Regions from separate parts of the Kitasatospora sp. NPDC096147 genome, predicted to be linked through region 2. Evidence: riboswitches for the same ligand, from Rfam matches in the RefSeq annotation. Region 2 holds a riboswitch; each other region holds the start of a gene.
What was found. Region 2 has a riboswitch for S-adenosylmethionine ahead of ACIRBX_RS10945 (aminotransferase class V-fold PLP-dependent enzyme). Riboswitches for the same ligand answer to the same signal wherever they lie in the genome.
Positions count from the first base shown of each region.

Region 1: it holds a riboswitch for S-adenosylmethionine, as region 2 does, so the genes downstream of both, thrC (threonine synthase) here and ACIRBX_RS10945 (aminotransferase class V-fold PLP-dependent enzyme) in region 2, are expected to answer to the same signal.
Region 3: it holds a riboswitch for S-adenosylmethionine, as region 2 does, so the genes downstream of both, ACIRBX_RS04815 (IclR family transcriptional regulator) here and ACIRBX_RS10945 (aminotransferase class V-fold PLP-dependent enzyme) in region 2, are expected to answer to the same signal.

Region 1 is NZ_JBIWFX010000014.1:88,838-92,350, forward strand. It holds gene ACIRBX_RS31615 (trehalose-6-phosphate synthase) at 1-140, opposite strand, end outside; gene ACIRBX_RS31620 (glucosyl-3-phosphoglycerate synthase) at 205-1,185, opposite strand; SAM riboswitch class I at 1,363-1,500, shown strand; gene thrC (threonine synthase) at 1,518-2,798, shown strand; gene ACIRBX_RS31630 (ubiquitin-like small modifier protein 1) at 2,831-3,109, shown strand.
Region 2 is NZ_JBIWFX010000003.1:89,750-93,262, reverse strand. It holds gene ACIRBX_RS10955 (hypothetical protein) at 125-544, shown strand; gene trpD (anthranilate phosphoribosyltransferase) at 705-1,736, shown strand; SAM riboswitch class IV at 1,849-1,966, shown strand; gene ACIRBX_RS10945 (aminotransferase class V-fold PLP-dependent enzyme) at 2,020-3,381, shown strand.
Region 3 is NZ_JBIWFX010000001.1:1,113,192-1,116,704, forward strand. It holds gene ACIRBX_RS04810 (phytoene/squalene synthase family protein) at 346-1,257, shown strand; gene ACIRBX_RS04815 (IclR family transcriptional regulator) at 1,502-2,215, opposite strand; SAM riboswitch class I at 2,413-2,555, opposite strand; gene ACIRBX_RS04820 (cholesterol oxidase substrate-binding domain-containing protein) at 2,686-3,513, shown strand, end outside.

The DNA of each region.
Region 1 (3,513 bases), on a different contig from region 2:
GAGACCAGTCCGCCACCGCCTCTGCGCAGGGTGAGCGAACCGTCGTCCTCGGCGGTGAAGGACACCGGCCCCCGGTTGGAGGCCACCAGGATGGGGGCGGCCCCGGTCTGATTCGAACGTGCGGTCGCGTGATCGGCCATGTCACCAACCTTGCCTCTCACCCCCGGGGGCAAACCAGTCGGCACACGGGGCGCGCGCGGAGGCTCACCGAGGGTGGTACTCCGGGACGGTCACCATCGGCGGGCGCTCCAGCGCGCCGACCGGGTGGGTGTGCGCGGTGAACTCCCGGCCGGCCGGGTCCCGGGAGAACTGGGTGAGCAGCGGGCGCACCAGGTCCTGGCCGCTCTTCAGCCGCCCGGTCCGGTCCAGCCGCTCCAGCGCGGTCCGGTAGATGGTCGCGGCCATCCGCCCGAGCGCCTGGCCGTCCTGGTGCCGGTGGTGCCGCACCCCGACGTCCACCTGGGCCAGCGCGTCCAGCCCGGCCAGCTCCAGCGCGTCCACCAGCAGGCCGAGCTCCACCCCGTAGCCGGTGGGGAACGGCAGCCGCTCCAGCAGTGACCGGCGGGCCGCGTACTCACCGCCCAACGGCTGGACGAATCCGGCCAGTTGGGGCCAGTGCAGGTTCAGCAGCGGCCGGGCCACCAGCTCCGTCACCCGCCCGCCGCCGGCCGGCACCACCGCCCCCTCGGTCTCCAGCGGGCGGTCGTACATCGCCTTCACCAGCTCGATCGACGGGTCGGTGAGCAGCGGCCCGACGATCCCGGAGACGAAGGCCGGGTCGAACTCGCGCAGGTCGGCGTCGACGAAGCAGACGATCGCCCCGGAGGTGGCCAGCAGCGAGCGCCAGAGCACCTCGCCCTTGCCGGTCACGGCCGGCAGCCGGGGCAGCAGCTCGTCCCGGTGGACCACCCGGGCCCCGGCCGCCGCGGCCAGCTCGGCCGTCCGGTCGGCCGAGCCGGAGTCCACCACCACCAGCTCGTCCACCAGCGGCAGACGCTCCATCAGCTCGCGGCGGATCACCCGGACGATCTCGCCGACGGTCGGCTCCTCGTCCAGGGCGGGCAGCACCACGCTGATGGTGCCGGCCGGGCCGGCCGCCCGTTTGGCCGTCAGCAGGGCGTCCAGCGGCCGGTCGGCCGCCGTCCAGGAGCGCCGGCGCAGCCAGTCGGACACCTCGGGCAGCAACTCCTCGGCAGGGTCGGACGGCTGAGGCTGGTCGGGCACTGTCTCGTCTCCTCGCGTTTCGCATCTCGTACAGCGGACGGCGGGTCACCGCTCGGGCGCCTTCGGATACAGTCTTCGTACTGCGGTCAGACCTTCGCACGTCGGGGTCGGCCGGAGCGCAGGACCACAACTTCACAGAGCTCATCCAGAGGGACTGAGGGAACGGCCCGTTGACGTCCCGGCAACCTTCTCGCGCGATCCGGCCCATCGGCGGCCACGGCGGGACAGGTGCCAATTCCGTCCTGTGGCGCGCCCGCGTCACGGGGAAGATGAGGAGAAAGGTCTCCGCCACCATGGCCACCGCTGTTTCCGCCGCACCCTCCGTCGACCTCGGCCCCGCCGACCGGCTGTCCTGTCGCGAGTGCGGCACCAAGTTCCCGCTCGGCCCCAGCTTCGCCTGCCTCGAGTGCTTCGGCCCGCTGGAGATCGCCTACGACTTCGGCTCCGAGGACGCGGAGGAGCTGCGCAAGCGGATCGAGGCCGGCCCGGCGTCCATCTGGCGCTACGCCCCGCTGCTGCCCGTCCCGGCCGACGTGGCCTCCAAGCCCAACCTGAACCCGGGCTGGACCCCGCTGGTGAAGGCCGACAACCTCGGCCGCGAGCTCGGCTTCACCGCCCAGCTGCACGTCAAGGACGACTCGGGGAACCCGACCCACTCCTTCAAGGACCGCGTGGTGGCCTGCGCCATCGAGGCGGCGCGCGCCTTCCACTTCACCACCCTCTCCTGCTCCTCCACCGGCAACCTGGCGGGCGCGGTGGGGGCGGCGGCGGCCCGGGCCGGCTTCAAGTCCTGCGTGTTCATCCCGCACGACCTGGAGCAGGGCAAGGTCGTGATGGCCGGCGTCTACGGCGGCGAGCTGGTCGGCATCGAGGGCAACTACGACGACGTGAACCGCTTCTGCTCCGAGCTGATCGGCGACCCGGCCGGCGAGGGCTGGGGCTTCGTCAACGTCAACCTTCGCCCCTACTACGGCGAGGGCTCCAAGACCCTGGCGTACGAGATCTGCGAGCAGCTCGGCTGGCGGCTGCCGGAGCAGATCGTCATCCCGATCGCCTCGGGCTCCCAGCTCACCAAGATCGACAAGGGTCTGCAGGAGCTCATCAAGCTCGGCCTGGTCGAGGACCGGCCCTACAAGATCTTCGGTGCCCAGGCCGAGGGCTGCTCCCCGGTCTCGGCCGCCTTCAAGGCCGGCCGCGACGTGATCAAGCCGGTCAAGCCCGACACCATCGCCAAGTCGCTGGCGATCGGCAACCCGGCCGACGGCCCGTACGTGCTGGACATCGCCCGCCGCACCGGTGGGGCGGTCGAGGACGTCACCGACGCCGAGGTGGTCGAGGCGATCAAGCTGCTGGCCCGCACCGAGGGCATCTTCGCCGAGACGGCCGGCGGGGTGACCATCGGCGTGCTGAAGAAGCTGGTCGAGACCGGGCAGCTCGACCCGGCGAAGGAGACCGTGGCGATCAACACCGGCGACGGCCTGAAGACCCTGGACGCCGTCTCCGACGCCGGGCTCACCGCCACCATCCGCCCGACCCTGGAGTCCTTCCGCGCGGCCGGCCTGGCCTCCGCCTGATCCCCCCTCAGCACCGGTTTAGGAGTACCCCCATGAGCGCCACCGTCCGCATTCCCACCATCCTGCGCACCTACACCGGCGGCGCCGCCGAGGTGGCCGCCGAGGGCGCCACCCTGGCCGCCGTGATCGCCGACCTGGACGCCAACCACCCCGGCATCGCCGCCCGGGTGCTGGACGACGCCGGCAAGCTCCGCCGGTTCGTGAACGTCTACGTCAACGACGACGACGTGCGTTTCGACGAGGGCCTGGAGACCGAGATCAAGGACGGCGCCAACATCTCGATCATTCCGGCGGTGGCCGGGGGCTGCTGAACCCGCTTCGGGAGTACGGCGACGGGCCGTCACCGCGACCGGAACGAATGATTCCGGATATCGGTGGCGGCCCGTCGCACGTCGCGGTGAATTTCCGTCAGGTCGCAGGCGGTAGAGTGCGGATGCGGATCGGATGTTTCGAATCCCGATCGGTGGTGCGGCTGAGTCGTGCACGGAGGGCCCGTCCGGCGGCTGAGACGTGGGGCGGTCGCGCTGAGACGCGAACTGTCAGGCCAGTGTCAGGAATCTGACGGAGTTTCATCCCGTTAGGTCCGCTATGTCCCGCGCGAATTGCCGCCCCTTGAGGCTTTCCTCCCGTCACATCCCTTTCGTCATACGGCGAATTCGGCGAAGTTGACCCTGTTGCAGAGGGCGTCTGTCCGGATACATTCAGCGGCGGTCGG
Region 2 (3,513 bases):
CTCACCACGAGGGGCGTCGCGGAGTAGCATCCGGAAGTGAACGTGGTCCGGATCACACCCGGCCCGGTCGAGCCGACGCGCGCGCACCACCCATATAAGAGGACGAGCACCGGGAGCAGGGCCCATGGCGCACACGACGGACGAGACGCTCACCGTCCTCGTCTACAGCGACGACCGCAACACCCGCGAGCAGGTCACCCTCGCTCTCGGCCGCCGCCCCGCCGCGGACCTCCCCGAGGTCGAGGTGCTGGAGTGCGCGACCGTCCCCGCCGTCCTGCGCGCCCTGGAGAAGGGCGGCATCGACCTCTGCGTCCTGGACGGCGAGGCCGTCCCGGCCGGCGGTCTCGGGGTGGCCCGCCAGGTCAAGGACGAGATCTACGGCTGCCCGCCGGTGCTGGTGCTGATCGGCCGCCCGCAGGACTCCTGGCTCGCCGCCTGGTCGCGCGCGGACGCCGCCATCTCGCACCCCGTCGACCCGGTCCCGTTCGCCGAGTCCGCCGCCACCCTGCTCCGCGCCCGGGTCGCCCGCCGCACCCCGGCGTAGCGCGAGCCCGCCCGGCCGAGCGCAGCGGTGCCGCACTCCGGCCTGACGTCCCGTCAACCCCACGGCGGCCGTCTCAAGGGGAAGAACAACGCCGCACCGCCGCACCGCGGATCGCTAGGCTGGCTCCAGTCCACGTCAAGACGGAGAACTGGAGCTAGCCATGGCCCGCACCTGGCCCGACCTGTTGAGCACCCTGCTCGCCGGTGAGAACCTCACCCAGGCCGACGCCGCCTGGGCGATGGACCGGATCATGAGCGGCGAGGCCACCCCCGTCCAGGTGGCGGGCTTCGTGGTGGCCCTGCGCGCCAAGGGCGAGACCGTCGACGAGATCGCCGGGCTGGTCGACTCGATGTACGCCCACGCCGTCCCGCTCACCGTCCCCGGACCGGCGGTGGACGTCGTGGGCACCGGCGGCGACCGGGCCAAGACGGTCAACATCTCCACCATGTCGGCGATCGTCGCCGCCGCGGCCGGGGCCAAGGTGGTGAAGCACGGCAACCGCGCCGCCTCCTCCTCGACCGGCGCCACCGACGTGCTGGAGCAGCTCGGCATCAGCCCGGACGTCCCGCCGCACCGGGTGGCCGAGATCGCCGAGGAGGTCGGCCTGACCTTCTGTCCGGCCCCGGTCTTCCACCCCGCGATGCGGCACGCCGCCCCGGCCCGCCGTGACCTCGGGGTGCCGACGGCCTTCAACATCCTGGGCCCGCTGACCAATCCGGCCCGGGTGACCGCCCACGCCATCGGCTGCTTCGACACCCGGCTGGCCGGGCTGATCGCCGGGGTGCTGGCCCGCCGGGGGGCCACCGCGCTGGTGTTCCGGGGTGACGACGGCCTCGACGAGTTGACCATCTCGGCCACCTCGCACGTCTGGGTGGTGAAGGACGGTCAGGTCACCGAGACCTCCTTCGACCCGCGCGAGGTCGGCATCGAGCTGGTCGGCATCGAGGCGCTGCGCGGTGGCGACCCGGCGTTCAACGCCGCCGTGGTGCACCGCCTGCTGGCGGGGGAGCGCGGCGCCGTCCGGGACGCCGTGCTGCTCAACTCGGCCGCCGCCCTGGCCGCGCTGGAGCTCACCGACGCCCCGCTGCCCGAGCAGCTCCGGGCCGGCATGGCCCGGGCCGCCGAGGCGATCGACTCGGGTGCCGCCGAGGCCCTGCTGAAGAACTGGGCCGCCGCCACCGCCCGTACCTGACAGGTGAGTTGAAGGCCCGGACCACGGTCCGGGCCTTCGGCGTACCCGGGTGCGTCCAGATAGTGGAATGCCGTTTGACCACTCTTCGGAAGCCGCCCTAGAGTTCTGCCCAGGTCATGAGTGACAGCGACAAGCCCCAGCTTGCTGTCCGGCAACCCTCCGTCCGTGGCGGGGTGCCCTGGGTGAGGACCGGGCACTGCGGCGATCCGTCCGCAGCGCAAGCGCGGACGTCGGTGGCACAGATGCACCCCGAGGTCCCGGACCTTACGAGGAGTGCACCCCCATGTCGACTGCCACCCGTACCTGCGCCCCGCTCGCCGTCCTCGGTCACGACGTCGAGGTCCCGCTGGCCTCCGGCGAGAAGGTCACCTACGCTGCCCTCGACTACGCCGCCAGCTCCCCGGCGCTCCAGCGGGTCTGGGACGACGTCGCCGCCTACGCCCCCTACTACGGCTCGGTGCACCGCGGCGCCGGCTACCTCTCCCAGCTCTCCACCGACCTGTTCGAGCAGAGCCGCCGCACCGTCGAGGAGTTCCTCGACCTGCGCGAGGGCGACCAGGTGGTCTTCACCCGGGCCACCACCGACTCGCTCAACCTGCTGGCCGCCGCCGTCCCGGCCGGCACCGAGGTCTTCGCCTTCGAGACCGAGCACCACGCCTCGCTGCTGCCCTGGGCGCACAACGGCCTCAAGGTCACCTACCTGCGCGCCCCCCGCTCGCACGCCGAGGCGGTCGAGGCCTTCGACCGGGCGCTGCGCGAGAACCCGGCCGAGCACCGCCTGCTCTGCGTCACCGGCGCCTCCAACGTGACCGGCGAGCTCTGGCCGATCGCCGAGCTGACCGAGACCGCCCACCGCCACGGCGCCCGGGTGGTGCTGGACGCCGCCCAGCTGGCCCCGCACCACCGGGTCTCGGTCCGCGAGCTGGACGTGGACTGGATCGCCTTCTCCGGCCACAAGATCTACGCCCCGTTCGGTGCCGGGGTGCTGGCCGGCCGCGCCGACTGGCTGGACGCGGCCGAGCCGTACCTGGCCGGCGGCGGCGCCAGCCGGACCGTGGCCCGCGAGCTGGACGGCTCGGTCGCGGTCGAGTGGCAGACCGGCCCGGCCCGGCACGAGGCCGGCTCCCCGAACGTGATCGGCGCGTACGCCGTCGCCTCCGCCTGCAAGGCGCTCACCGAGGCCGGCTTCGACGCGCTGGAGGCCCGCGAGCAGGAGCTGATCACCCGTCTGAAGGCCGGCCTGGCCGAGGTCCCCGAGGTCCGGGTGCTCAGCCTGTTCGGCGAGGACGCTGCCCGGGTCGGCGTGCTCTCCTTCGTGGTGCAGGGCTGGAACAGCTCGCACTTCTCCGCCGCGCTCTCCGCCGAGTACGGCATCGGCGTCCGCGACGGCCTGTTCTGTGCGCACCCGCTGGTGCGCACCCTGCTCGGCGGCGAGGAGGCCGCGCCCTCCGAGTGCGGCGCCCCCGAGTCCTCGCTCCCGGGCGAGCGCAGCCTCAACGCCATCCGGGTCTCGTTCGGCGCCGGCACCCCGGACGAGCACCTGGACCGCTTCCTCGGCGCCGTCCGCGAGCTGGTCGCCAACGGGGCGGCCTGGACCTACCGGAACGAGGGTGGCCGCTGCGTGGTGGACACCCGCCGCAGCTGAAGCCCGGGGCACCGGGGGCGCGAGGAGCCGCGCGCAGCGGAACGGCAGGACGGGCCACCGGCTGATGCCGGGTCAGCTGCCGGTGCGTCGCCGTCCGCCCCGCGCGGTTCCCCGCGCCTCCGGGCCGCTGCC
Region 3 (3,513 bases), on a different contig from region 2:
GGAAGCCGCAGTCGCTCACCGGCCGGTCGGCATCGGACCGGCAGACCGCAGCCAGGCCGACAGCACCGCCCGTCCCCCGTGTCCGCGCACCGCACACCCCTCCTCCGGCAGCCGCCACAGCCCCGCCCGCGCGGCCCCGCCGCCCTCCTGCCGACGCGGGGGCCACCCGACCGCCTGTGACCTCCCAGAGTCCGGCTAGGCTCGCCCCGGACGATCACGACGCGGGTCGTCCACCGAGCGGACGCACCGGGTGAACGGGCCGGGTGAACGGGCCGGGTGAACGGGCCGGGTGAACGGGCCGGGTGAACGGGCCGGACGGACCAACCGGAAGAGGGCGGGCGCGAGTTGACCGGCTGGACGAAGGCGCTGGACGCGGCCGGCATCACCGACCCCGGGCTGCGGGAGGACTACACCCGGCAGCGGGAGCAGGTGACGCGGTACCGCCGCGAGGCCGCGCTCGCGGCCCGGCTCCTGCTGCCCGCACGGCTGGTGCCGCACGTGATCGCCGCCACCGCCTACATGCACCGCACCGACACCCTGCTCGACAGCGGCCCGCTGGACGGGCGCCGCGCCGCATACGCGCAGTGGGAGCTGGAGGTGACCGGGGCGCTGGCGGACGGCGGCACGGACCACCCCGAGCTCCGCCCGTTCCTGCACACCGTCGCGGCCCACCCCGCCCTGCGCACCCTGGTGCCGCAGCACCTGGCCGGCTCCCTCGCCGACCTCGACTTCACCGGCTTCGCCACCGAGGCGGAGTACCAGACCTACCTGGACGTCTACGCGCTGCCGGCCTTCATGGTGGTCGCCACCGTGCTCGGCCCGCCCGGCGACCAGAGCGCCTACCGAGCCGCCTGCCGCACCTACCTGGACGCGAGCCAGCGCATCGACTTCGTCGCCGACCTCGCCGAGGACCTGGCCGACGGCCGCCTGACCCTCTCGCAGGAGGCACTCGACCGGCACGGCGTCACCCGCGCCGACCTGGTGGCGGGCACCGGTCTGCCCGCCGTCCGGGCCCTGATCACCGATCAGCTCGACCTGGCCGGCCGCACGCTCGCCGAGGGCCGGAGCGTGATCGACCTGGCCCCGCCCGCGCACCGGCCGATGGTCCGCTGCATGGTCGGCCTGGACGCCCTCACCGCCACCGCCGCCCGGGCCGATCCGGCCGCCCTGCTGCGCCGCCCGGTCGGCCCGCCGAAGGGCGCGGCGCTGCGGCTGCTCGCCCGCGAGTACCTCCGCTCCCGCCGGTCCGCCGGCTGACCGTCTCCCGGCCGACGCCCCCTCGGCCGACGCCCGGCTGACGGTCCGTCGGGCTGGTTCGGCGGCCATGACCGACACTGAGCCCGGCACCGACCACTGGACGTCGCCACCCGACCGCCCGGTGCACGGCCGGGGCGAGTGCACCGTCACCGTCCTCCACCCGCCGTTGCCGGCCGGCACCGGCCGGTCCACCCGGGAGACGGTCGCCGCACCGCACCGGCCGACCGCCGGGCGGCGGCCACGCTCAGGACTGCCGGACGGCCTCCGTCAGACGGTCGGCCGCCTCCACCACCGCGTGGGCGAGCCGCGCCCCGGGGTGCCGGCTCAGCCGCTCGATCGGGCCGGAGACGGTAACGGCGGCCACCACCCGGTTGGACGGACCGCGCACCGGTGCCGAGACCGAGGCCACCCCGAGCTCCCGCTCGCCGACCGCCTGCGCCCAGCCCCGCCGCCGCACCCCGCTCAGCGCGGTGGCCGTGAAGCTGGCCCCCTGCAGCCCCCGGTGCAGCCGCTCCGGCTCCTCCCAGGCCAGCAGGATCTGCGCCGCCGCACCCACCCGCATCGGGAGCGTCACCCCCACCGGGACGGTGTCGCGCAGGCCGGAGAGCCGTTCGGCGGCGGCCACGCAGATCCTCATCTCGCCCTGCCGCCGGTAGAGCTGGGCACTCTCCCCGGTGACGTCGCGCAGGTGCGCGAGCACCGAGCCGGCCGCCGCCAGCAGGCGGTCCTCACCGGCGGCCGCCGAGAGTTCGCCGATCCGGGCGCCGAGCGTGAAGCGGCCCTCGACGTCGCGCGCGACCAGCCGGTGCTGCTCCAGGGCGACCGCCAGCCGGTGGGCGGTGGGCCGGGCCAGGCCGGTGGCGGCGACCAGCCCGGCCAGCGTGGTCGGCCCGGCCTCCAGGGTGCCGAGGATGGAGGTGACCTTGTCGAGGACGCCGACGCCGCTGGTGGTTTCCATGGATGTACTCCGTCTCAGGTCCCGCGAGCGGCGGGTGGCGGCGCTCGCGGAGGGCTCCGTACGGGGAGCCCAGGGGGTGGTCAGCGAGGGAAGGCCGCAGAAGTGGGCCGGGGTCCTGCGCCAGACACAGAACGGGTACGCGAAAGCGCCGGGGTGGGAAGCGCCCGGACGAAGGACAGCACAGAGAGCACCGTGTCTCCTCATCTTTCCCGCGCCACAGTGGCGGCAGGCCGGAGTTGGCACTGCTCCCGGACGGCACGGCGCGTACTTCGGACGCCGGTTCGACCGGGGAGTTGCCGGGGCTTCGTAGGGCCGGTCCCTCCACCCCTCTGGATGATTCGCGAGGAACCATATCAAGACCCCGGGCCGCCGTGCCGGGCCTCCCCCCACCTCGTCCGGAACCGCTCCCCCACCGGCCCCCGTCGGCCGGAATCGCCCCCTCGGGTGATCCACGTTGGTAGCGTCGCGGCATGACGGACCAGCGATCGGCAGAACACCGGTACGAACCAAGCGGACTGACACGGCGTCAGACCCTCGCCGCACTCGGCGCCGGCGGAGCGGCCTGGCTGCTGCGGGGCACGGTCGGACCGGACAGCGCCCGGGCGGTCGGCACCGCCCCCGCCGACCTCCCCGGCGGGCTGGTCCCGTACCAGCGGGAGTACCGGAACTGGGCCGGCGAGGTGCGCACCGATCCGCTCTGGGTCTGCGAGCCCACCACCCCGGAGCACGTGGCCGAGCTGGCCGACTGGGCCCGCACGGCCGGCTGGCGGCTGCGCCCGCAGGGGCACCGGCACGGCTGGGCCCCGCTCACCGTCGCCCCGGACACCCCTTCCTCGGCCCGCGTCCTGCTGCTCGACACCACCCGCCACCTCACCGCGATCACCCTGCCCACCGGGCAGGTGGCCGGCGCCCCGACCGTCCGGGTGCAGGCCGGCGCCTCGATGGAGGAACTGCTGGCCCGCCTCGGCGAGCAGGGCCTCGGCGTCGCCGGCTGCCCGGCCCCGGGCGACCTCACCGTCGGCGGTGTGCTCGCCATCGGCGGCCACGGCACCGGCGTCCCGGCGGCCGGCGAGACCACGCCCGCCGGCCACGGCCACGGCTCGCTCTCCAACCAGGTGGTCTCGCTCACCGCCGTGGTCTGGGACCCGGCCGCCGGGCGGTACCTGCCGCGCACGTTCGACCGCACCGAGGCCGAGGCCGGGGCGCTGCTGGTCCAGCTCGGCCGGGCCTTCCTCACCGAGGCGGTGCTCCGGGTCGGCCCGGACCGGCCGCTGCGCTGCCTCAGCCGGGTCGACGTC